DNA from 2 places in the Fontibacillus forbon genome. Region 1 is predicted to be linked to the other one. Evidence: riboswitches for the same ligand, from Rfam matches in the RefSeq annotation. Region 1 holds a riboswitch; the other holds the start of a gene.

Region 1 (4,430 bases):
TTGGCCATCTCTTCCATTGTGTTGCAAGCCAAGGCGGAGTTAGGACGCAGCGGGCCGATGAGCGCAGCCGTGTTGCTCCAGCAAGCCTTAAGGATGGGAGAACCGTTCCGGTATTGCCGTACTTTTTTGGATGAGGGCGAATGGTTGATTAAACTGATCAAATATGGTCTGGATTCGGCCGGCAACCTTGCCGGAACCGGTGAGGAATCTTGGACGGTCTATGCTTCGGGTTTACTGGAAAAAGCCGCTTTGGCACCAAAAACGAGTATGGAGTCAAGCGACCTTGCTGCCCGGTTCGGACTTACGCCAAAAGAACAGCAGGTTATTGCTTTGCTTCACCGGGGAGCAACAAACCAAGGGATCGCGGACGAGCTAGGGCTTACGCTGGGAACTATCAAAGTGTATTTAAATCGGATATATAGCAAACTAGGTGTAGGATCCAGGGTACAAGCTTTAATAAAGACCCAGGAGTTGGAGAATGGACAAAATGAGTAGGTTAATCCCGAAAGGTCTTGACTTCCTTATTTGGAAATTATGTGAATACTAACTTTAGATAGTAGGCAAAATTAGGTTGATTCCAATATAATACAAATATCAAACTGATAGAACGTTAATTATAAGGTTTGTCATCGTGAAATAAGAAGGTCATTTTGAACTATCGATGCGAAACGTGTCGATAATTAGTCGGGTTTTGTCTGTGACATTTTTATCACTGTAATAAGTTGACAAGCATTTTTTTTTGAAATATATTGAAAATATCATAGGATTATTTAATCTACATAATTTGAATTTGCTAGAACCGGGACTTTATGACTATTAATAGAATATTCGGCACACTAATCGAAAGATTAGGTCGCAAAGCCTTGGAGTCTAATAATTCTTTTGGGATTAATGACCGTCCGGCTGCATAACAATGTAATTACATTGTCTATGTAGCCGGTTTTTTATTTTCCTGTGTTCTCAGCGGATTTTGTTCCGTGAGATATAGATGCCCCACAGTGAGGAGGGTAGAATACTAGTGCTTGAAAGGGAGGAATTCCATGAAAAAATGAGGAGGAACCTATGAAACGCGGGTTAAAGATTGTAGTATCGTGGTTATGTTTGTTTTCACTTTTAGTTGGGGCACTGCCTGTTTATGGAGCTGGTGCGGGGAATATCTCCTGGCCTAATCCTGGAGCTACCAACCTGGATAAGAAGGCCAAACCGACAGGGAATTTCGGGGAATGGGAGATCAACCTTACGGTCGACGGTAAGAACCGTAAGTCCACAACGGATGTGGTGCTAGTTATTGACCGTTCCGGAAGTATGGATGGGACCCGGATGACTAAAGCGAAGGATGCTGCAAAGTCCTTTGTGAATCATCTCCTTCTTGAGGGAACTAATCCTCGGATCGCACTAGTTACCTTTGACAAAGGCGCTGATAAAGATGTCTCGGATGGGTTTAAGAGCTTCACTAGCAAAAGCAGCTTGATAACCGCTATTAACGGGATTTCAGCTTCTAATCAAGGTACTAATATTCAAGCTGGTTTGAGAGCCGCCCAAGAACTTCTAGGGGAAAGCTCGGCTGAAAACAAGTATATTGTTTTGTTAAGTGACGGTGAGCCAACCTATAGCTATGAAGCAGTGGATGCTATAGATTACAACTGGCCAGATAACTCACACCAATTTGCTATCACAGAATTTGGTGGCCGGGTCGGCAATGGATCCGACTACACAATTAATTACAGTTTTAAGTGGATTAGAACTGGGATTTTTAGTGGTTACTATAAGTATAAAGTTTATGACCATAGTATCGCTACTATCTCTCAAGCAAAGATCGCTAAGGATACTGGATATAAGATCTTCTCTGTCGGACTAGAGGTTCCCCAAAATGGGAATGAGGAAAAAATCCTAAAAAATATCCAAAGTGAAGGTTATTACTCCGCTAAAACTGAAGATCTGAATCAAATTTTTAATGCCATGGTCGGTGAAATTGCTTATGCGGCGAAATCAGCTGTTGTAACTGATCCGATGGGATCCATGTTCGATCTGGTTCCAGGGAGCATTTCAGTTTCACAAGGAACTTATACCTGGAATGAGCAAGCTGAAACGATTTCCTGGGATGCAGGTAATATCGTCGAAGGCAATACCGCAACACTTACTTATAAAGTAAAACTAGATCAATCCAAAAACCCGGTTTCAAATGTCGAGTATCCGATGAACGGGAAAACTACCTTAGATTACACGGATATTAAAAATAATCCTATTACAAAGGAGTTCCCTATTCCTAAGGATAAGATCGGTAATGGTTCCATCCTCATAAAGGGCTATCAAGTTAATGCTCAAGGCAAGCCGGTAAACGCTAACGGTGTTGAGGTAAGCAGTCCTGAGTTAGCACAACAACTTTATAGCGAGAAGTACAAAGATCAAAATGGTAAAGATTCTCTGCCTTTAGGCTACGGTCCGTACTTGGTTCCTGCAAAAGAAGTTTTAGGGAACCAGCTTAAAGTAGGTGAGAGTCCAAGAAGTGTTATATTAACTGTTTCGAATCCCAATCCGACTATATGGTTTGGATATGCGAAAGCAGTTGAACAAACAGTAACCGTTAAATATCTTGATAAATCCGGTAAACCACTTTTGAATCAGACAGAGAAAAAAGGGCTGCCTGGTTCGAAAGTAGAGCTGAATGCTGAAAAGATAGACGGCTATACTGTAGTAGCACCCGAAAAAGTTGTCTATACGTTTACATCTGAACCAAATCAGGTCCATACGTTCTACTACACCGCCAACGAGCAAAACGTAACGGTGAAGTACCTGAAGAAAGGTACAACGGATGAAGTTGCTCCGAGCACGACAGTGAAAGGCCTGACTGGCGAAACAATCGAACTGACAGCGGCGAATGCTCCGGGCTACACCCCAGAAAAAGCCACTGACAACTATACGATTAAAGCCGAGGGCAACAACGAGTACATCTTCTACTACACCGCCAGCGAACAAAACGTAACGGTGAAGTACCTGAAGAAAGGTACAACGGATGAAGTTGCTCCAAGTACGACAGTGAAAGGTCTGACTGGCGAAACGATCGAACTGACAGCGGCGAACGCTCCGGGCTACACCCCAGAGAAAGCCACTGACAACTATACGATTAAAGCCGAGGGCAACAACGAGTACATCTTCTACTATACCGCCAACGAGCAAAACGTAACGGTGAAGTACCTGAAGAAAGGTACAACGGATGAAGTTGCTCCGAGCACGACAGTGAAAGGCCTGACCGGCGAAACGATCGAACTGACAGCGGCGAATGCTCCGGGCTACACCCCAGAGAAAGCCACTGACAACTATACGATTAAAGCCGAGGGCAACAACGAGTACATCTTCTACTACACCGCCAGCGAACAAAACGTAACGGTGAAGTACCTGAAGAAAGGTACAACGGATGAAGTTGCTCCAAGCACGATAGTGAAAGGCCTGACCGGCGAAACGATCGAACTGACAGCGGCGAATGCTCCGGGCTACACCCCAGAGAAAGCCACTGACAACTATACGATTAAAGCCGAGGGCAACAACGAGTACATCTTCTACTATACCGCCAGCGAACAAAACGTAACGGTGAAGTACCTGAAGAAAGGTACGAGCGATGAAGTTGCTCCGAGCACGACAGTGAAAGGCTTGACTGGCGAAACAATCGAACTGACAGCGGCGAACGCACCAGGTTATACGCCTGAGAAAGCCACTGACAACTATACGATTAAAGCCGAAGGCAACAACGAGTACATCTTCTACTACACCGCCAGCGAACAAAACGTAACGGTGAAGTACCTGAAAAAAGGTACAACGGATGAAGTTGCTCCAAGCACGACGGTGAAAGGTCTGACCGGCGAAACGATCGAACTGACAGCGGCGAACGCTCCGGGCTACACCCCAGAGAAAGCCACTGACAACTATACGATTAAAGCCGAGGGCAACAACGAGTATATCTTCTACTACACCGCCAGCGAGCAAAACGTAACGGTAAAGTACCTGAAAAAAGGTACAACGGATGAAGTTGCTCCAAGCACGACAGTGAAAGGCCTGACTGGCGAAACAATCGAACTGACAGCGGCGAATGCTCCGGGATACACCCCAGAGAAAGCCACTGACAACTATACGATTAAAGCCGAGGGCAACAACGAGTACATCTTCTACTACACCGCCAGCGAACAAAACGTAACGGTGAAGTACCTGAAGAAAGGTACAACGGATGAAGTTGCTCCAAGCACGATAGTGAAAGGCCTGACCGGCGAAACGATCGAACTGACAGCGGCGAACGCTCCGGGTTATACGCCGGAGAAAGCCACTGACAACTATACGATTAAAGCCGAGGGCAACAACGAGTACACTTTCTACTACACGGCAAATGAACAAAGCGTGGTCGTGAAGCATGTGGTGGAAGGCACAAATGAAGTGCTGGA
Region 2 (4,430 bases), on a different contig from region 1:
CACTTTGCCGATGTTATTTCCGCCCAGTTCGGACTGCTCCTTCATTTGCAGGGAGGCTTCCGATAGCGACGAGGTACTTCCGGCAATCGTCGATACCCCGGAATTGATCTCCTCCAGGGACGTTACGCTCTCCGCAATCGACTTGCTCTGCTGGGACACTTTATCCGAGATCTCTCCAATATGATTGGTAATGTTCGCAGTGGTCTGATGATTTTCCTCCGAAGCCGTGAACAGGACGCGCGCCTGCTCGGCCGATTGGGACGATACGTTCTTGATGGTAGTAACCAGTTCCTTAATATTCGTCACCGTGGAATTAAATTTCTCGTTGACCTTGCCCAGTTCGCTCTGGTTCGTTTTTAACTGCATGCTAAAATCACCCTGGCTAAGCTTCTCCAGCGCGTTCATCAGATCTTTGACGGGAGCGAAGGTCCGTCTCAGCGTAATATATTGGAATGTAAGAATTACCAGTAAAATGATAACCAAAGCTAAAGAAGTATATTTTAACAGATCCTGTTGCCCGCTCAAGATAACGCTGGCGTCAAAGTCCATCCCCATATAGGCAAATACTTCCCCGTTTGCATTCTGAAACGGATAAAGCACAGTCAGCCAGGTACCATAGTCATCCTTGTAAGGCTTAGTAAAGGTGATCTGTTTTGTTTTCAACATTTCCTGGACACCCTTTACATGGAAGGTAGGTTGTCCGAGCATATCTCCCAAATGGAGGCCTTCCCCATCGAACATATCCAAAACTGCCGTCGGGAATGCAATCATCTGCGTGCTATTATCCGTAACTTTCGAACCGAAAATATAGCCTTGCGCCACATCAGGGTGCGTTGCGGATAAATCGTCGAACACTTTCGTCAGTTTTTGCTGAACCGGGGAATTGCGGTCCGTACTCTTCATCGCCTCGGCGGCTTCAGCTGGCGTAACCTTGGTGCTCCAGGCTTCCATTACTTTCTGGGAATCCGATTCCAATTGATTGGTCAAAACCCCGCCCTGTATGTAATAGCTGGACGCGATCAGAATCACGCCGGTCATCAGGATGGAGGCACTGGTCAAAATCATATTCTTCGTTACAATACTCCAGCGGCGGAATCCGCCTAATCTTTGTGCCAACTTCATTTCCTAAGTCTCCTCTTTCCGTCTGTTAATATGAATAGGATGTATGTTTGGTATAGTCAACAAGTTCTGATGCTCTACCCCTTTCCGTAAAAATTAAGATTTGCCCGATTTTTGGGCAAAAAAAAGATAACCTAAAGTAAAGTAGAGATACTATAGGTTACCGTTTTTTTAGGCAACTGGCTGACATTTCCCGTAATAGGAATTAGTCCCTATAGCTTTGCGTCACTGCCTTTCGGCAGTTTTGCCAAAATTATATTTAAAATTTGAGAAATAGTGCCATATTTGGTGTATTTCAAGAATGACAGGGTATATTTTACTACAAACTTCAAAACATTCCCATGTAAAAACAACCAATATTTTGTCCAAATTATGACTAACGTCCTGATTTTTATAATTTGGCAACGCCCAATTCCTAGCTGACCGTCCGAGGTCGTTCCAGAGGAGTAATCCCCGGGATATGCAGCGTCGACCACTGCGGCAGGAAATGATCTACTTTTGCGACGGCGACCGTCATATCGTCCTGGATCACATTTTTCTGATACCGAATGACCGACTCAAGCAAACAGTCGGCAATTTCCTGAGGATCCTCCGAATCAATCTCCTGAATTAGCCGTTTGATCCACAGCTCCTTGTTTACTGCATATCCGGGTGCATCATAAATGCCGTCCGTCATCATGATTAGCGTATCGCCCGGGTATAATTGCACCGTGACCAAGTCGATTTCGATATCCTGAATGATCCCGATCGGCAAATTGCTGGCCGACACCTGAATGACTTCCTGGCCCCGTTTGATAAAGCTGGGAGAGGAGCCGATTTTCAAAAACGTGGTCCGGGCCGAGTATTCGTCAATCAGCGCCATATCTACGGTTGCGTAGATCTCATCCGGCGAACGCAGCATCAAAATCGAGTTCACCGACTTGATCGCCAGCGTCTCGTCCATGCCCGATTGCAGCAGCTGTTCCAAAATATTCAGCGCGGTGCTGCTCTCCAATCGGGCACGCTCCCCGTTGCCCATGCCATCGCTAATGGCCACCGCATACGTTCCGTTTCCCAGTTCCATGGCGCTGAAGCTGTCTCCCGACAGGAGGTCCCCTCCCTTGGCCGTTCCTGCTACTCCAGTCATAATCACATAAGTTTTAGCCGACCCAAAGGTCACTGTGGCCAGACCGTCGCGTCCCGCCGGCAACGAATCGCTGATCACCGCGATATGTTCGCCAAGGATGTCGGACAACAGCGGAGCGATAATTTTTCGACACTCATCGAAACCGCGGGTATAGGCATGAACGACTTCGATCTCCACGTTACCATGATCCAGATTGACGATATCGATGCTATGAATGGACAGCCCCATTTTTTCCAAAGCCTCACGAATCTGTTCTTCCTGCTTATACATGGCTTGTCCTTCGCGTTGAATCTCTTTCGCCAGATCCTCCATCACCTGCGACACCCCTGACAGTTGCTCCGCTACCAGCAGCCGGCTGTCGTATATTTGCCGTTTCCAGTGCATATCATGTTGATAGAGGTTGTATTCGTGCTTCATGACCGACAGGACCTGGTCGGTTTTCGCGCATATTTTGTTCCACTTGGCCGGCAGTTCTTCCTTGGACAGATCCGGGTTCTCTTCCACGGCCGTCATCATTTCAGTCATATATTTATAGGTCTGATAAAATTTCCCGTCCCAGCACGCATTCCGGCGGAAACAGGTCGAACAAGCGCCGGAGGTGACCGCATTCATGAAATGGTCCACTTCTTCACTCCGCTTGGCAATCTCCCCGGAACTGGCGATTTGGCCGAAACTGCGGGACAACTGTTTGAAGACCTGAGAAAATTGCGATACCCGGCCTGCGGTCACTTCGCGCATGCGTTTGGCGTATTCATGCTGCGTTTTGGTGTGATCCTGAGTGCCTGGGACATATTTGGCAATAGCGGAGACGACACTGCCCGGCGTCAATAAAAAGAGCAATACGGCAACGCAGCTTTCCCATGTCGATGACATTACTTCGGCGGAGCCTGTCAAGTAGATGGAAAGGATGGATGATCCGAGCAGCATTCCAAAGCCGACGGCCCATTTCCTTCCTTCCCGCAGCATTCCTGCCAGCATGCCCGAAAAGGCGAGCAGGCTCATTTGATAGAGCGCCGAGGTGTCGGCCAAGCTCAGGATCAGGCCGGTTACGACACCGACCGAAGCGCCGAGCGTTGCTCCCCCGACTAGAGCAAACAGAAGAATTAAATATCTCGTTAAAATATGTTCGATCGATAATCCGGAAATTTCCCAGCCGACCGAACCGGTCATGACCGAAGCAAGCAATATAACGAGACAGACGATTTCCTCGGTGCGCAGCTGATAATTCCGTTTCCGGTAAGTAAAGACCGGGACGGCTTGAATAAATACCAACGTCAGCACAAAACTCAGCACCGCATCCATAACGGTCATTACAAAAACATACCAGGTAAGCGACGGACCGATCACAGCCGCGAAAAGCAAGGCCAGAAAGGTACTCGTAAAAACCATTAGCGGCGCATAAGATACATCGGCGCGCTCGAACGATTCCAATCCCTTATGAATGAGGAAGAAAATGGTCAACTCCGCCGCAATCACGGCAGCGTGATGGCCGGAAATAAACATGGCCCCGGCAACCATAACCGCTCCCGTCACCACGGCGATATCACGCCGCATAAACATCATGACCGCAAAAAAAGCGGCCGCAAAAGGAGAAAGCTCGTCCAGAATAGTCGCCTTGCCGAGCAAAAAACTCATCAACAGGAACAAGCCTGTCCACTTGCTCGCCGCAAATAATCTGCTGACGTTGATAACGACCGGGAGCTCCCTCCATCCATTCCATCGAAATCTCTTAATCTGCCCCTTCGCCTTCTTCATCCCTGGGAATGGGATCACGTTCCACTTCTCCATTACCTGGCACCGCCTTTTCCATTTTTGTAAGGTATGTCCCATTATAGGAGCGGGTGGGCGGAAAGTTTGTCATATACCGGAGCCTGGGATAAAGAATTTTCCGACAAATTGAGAGCGCCTTACGAAACATCACGAACACAGGTCTCCCATGAGAATAAGACTCCCTATGCGTGCTTATGTTCGTACAAAACCGAGCAATACAAGTAAACATTTTCTGCCAATTCATCCAAAGTTGGGCGTAGATTGCGTAATAACCTGTCGCCTGAAGTGCTCAGACGACAAAAAAAGAATTTGCGGGGAAAATGTCCGCGAAAAACAAAAAACCGCAGGCAATAGGTTGCCTACGGTGGGTTTCATTATAAAATTAGGAAATTACATGCGTTTGGCTCCGCGTCCT

What was found. Region 1 has a riboswitch for cyclic di-GMP ahead of ACLB09_RS08385 (MucBP domain-containing protein). Riboswitches for the same ligand answer to the same signal wherever they lie in the genome.
Region 2: another riboswitch for cyclic di-GMP. It lies ahead of ACLB09_RS23875 (methyl-accepting chemotaxis protein); the one in region 1 lies ahead of ACLB09_RS08385 (MucBP domain-containing protein).

The regions. Positions count from the first base shown of each region.
Region 1 is NZ_JBKGFV010000002.1:367,680-372,109, reverse strand. It holds gene ACLB09_RS08390 (LuxR C-terminal-related transcriptional regulator) at 1-495, shown strand, start outside; cyclic di-GMP riboswitch class I at 821-911, shown strand; gene ACLB09_RS08385 (MucBP domain-containing protein) at 1,063-4,430, shown strand, end outside.
Region 2 is NZ_JBKGFV010000008.1:35,675-40,104, forward strand. It holds gene ACLB09_RS23875 (methyl-accepting chemotaxis protein) at 1-1,122, opposite strand, end outside; cyclic di-GMP riboswitch class I at 1,291-1,378, opposite strand; gene spoIIE (stage II sporulation protein E) at 1,535-4,033, opposite strand; gene ACLB09_RS23885 (S1 domain-containing RNA-binding protein) at 4,406-4,430, opposite strand, start outside.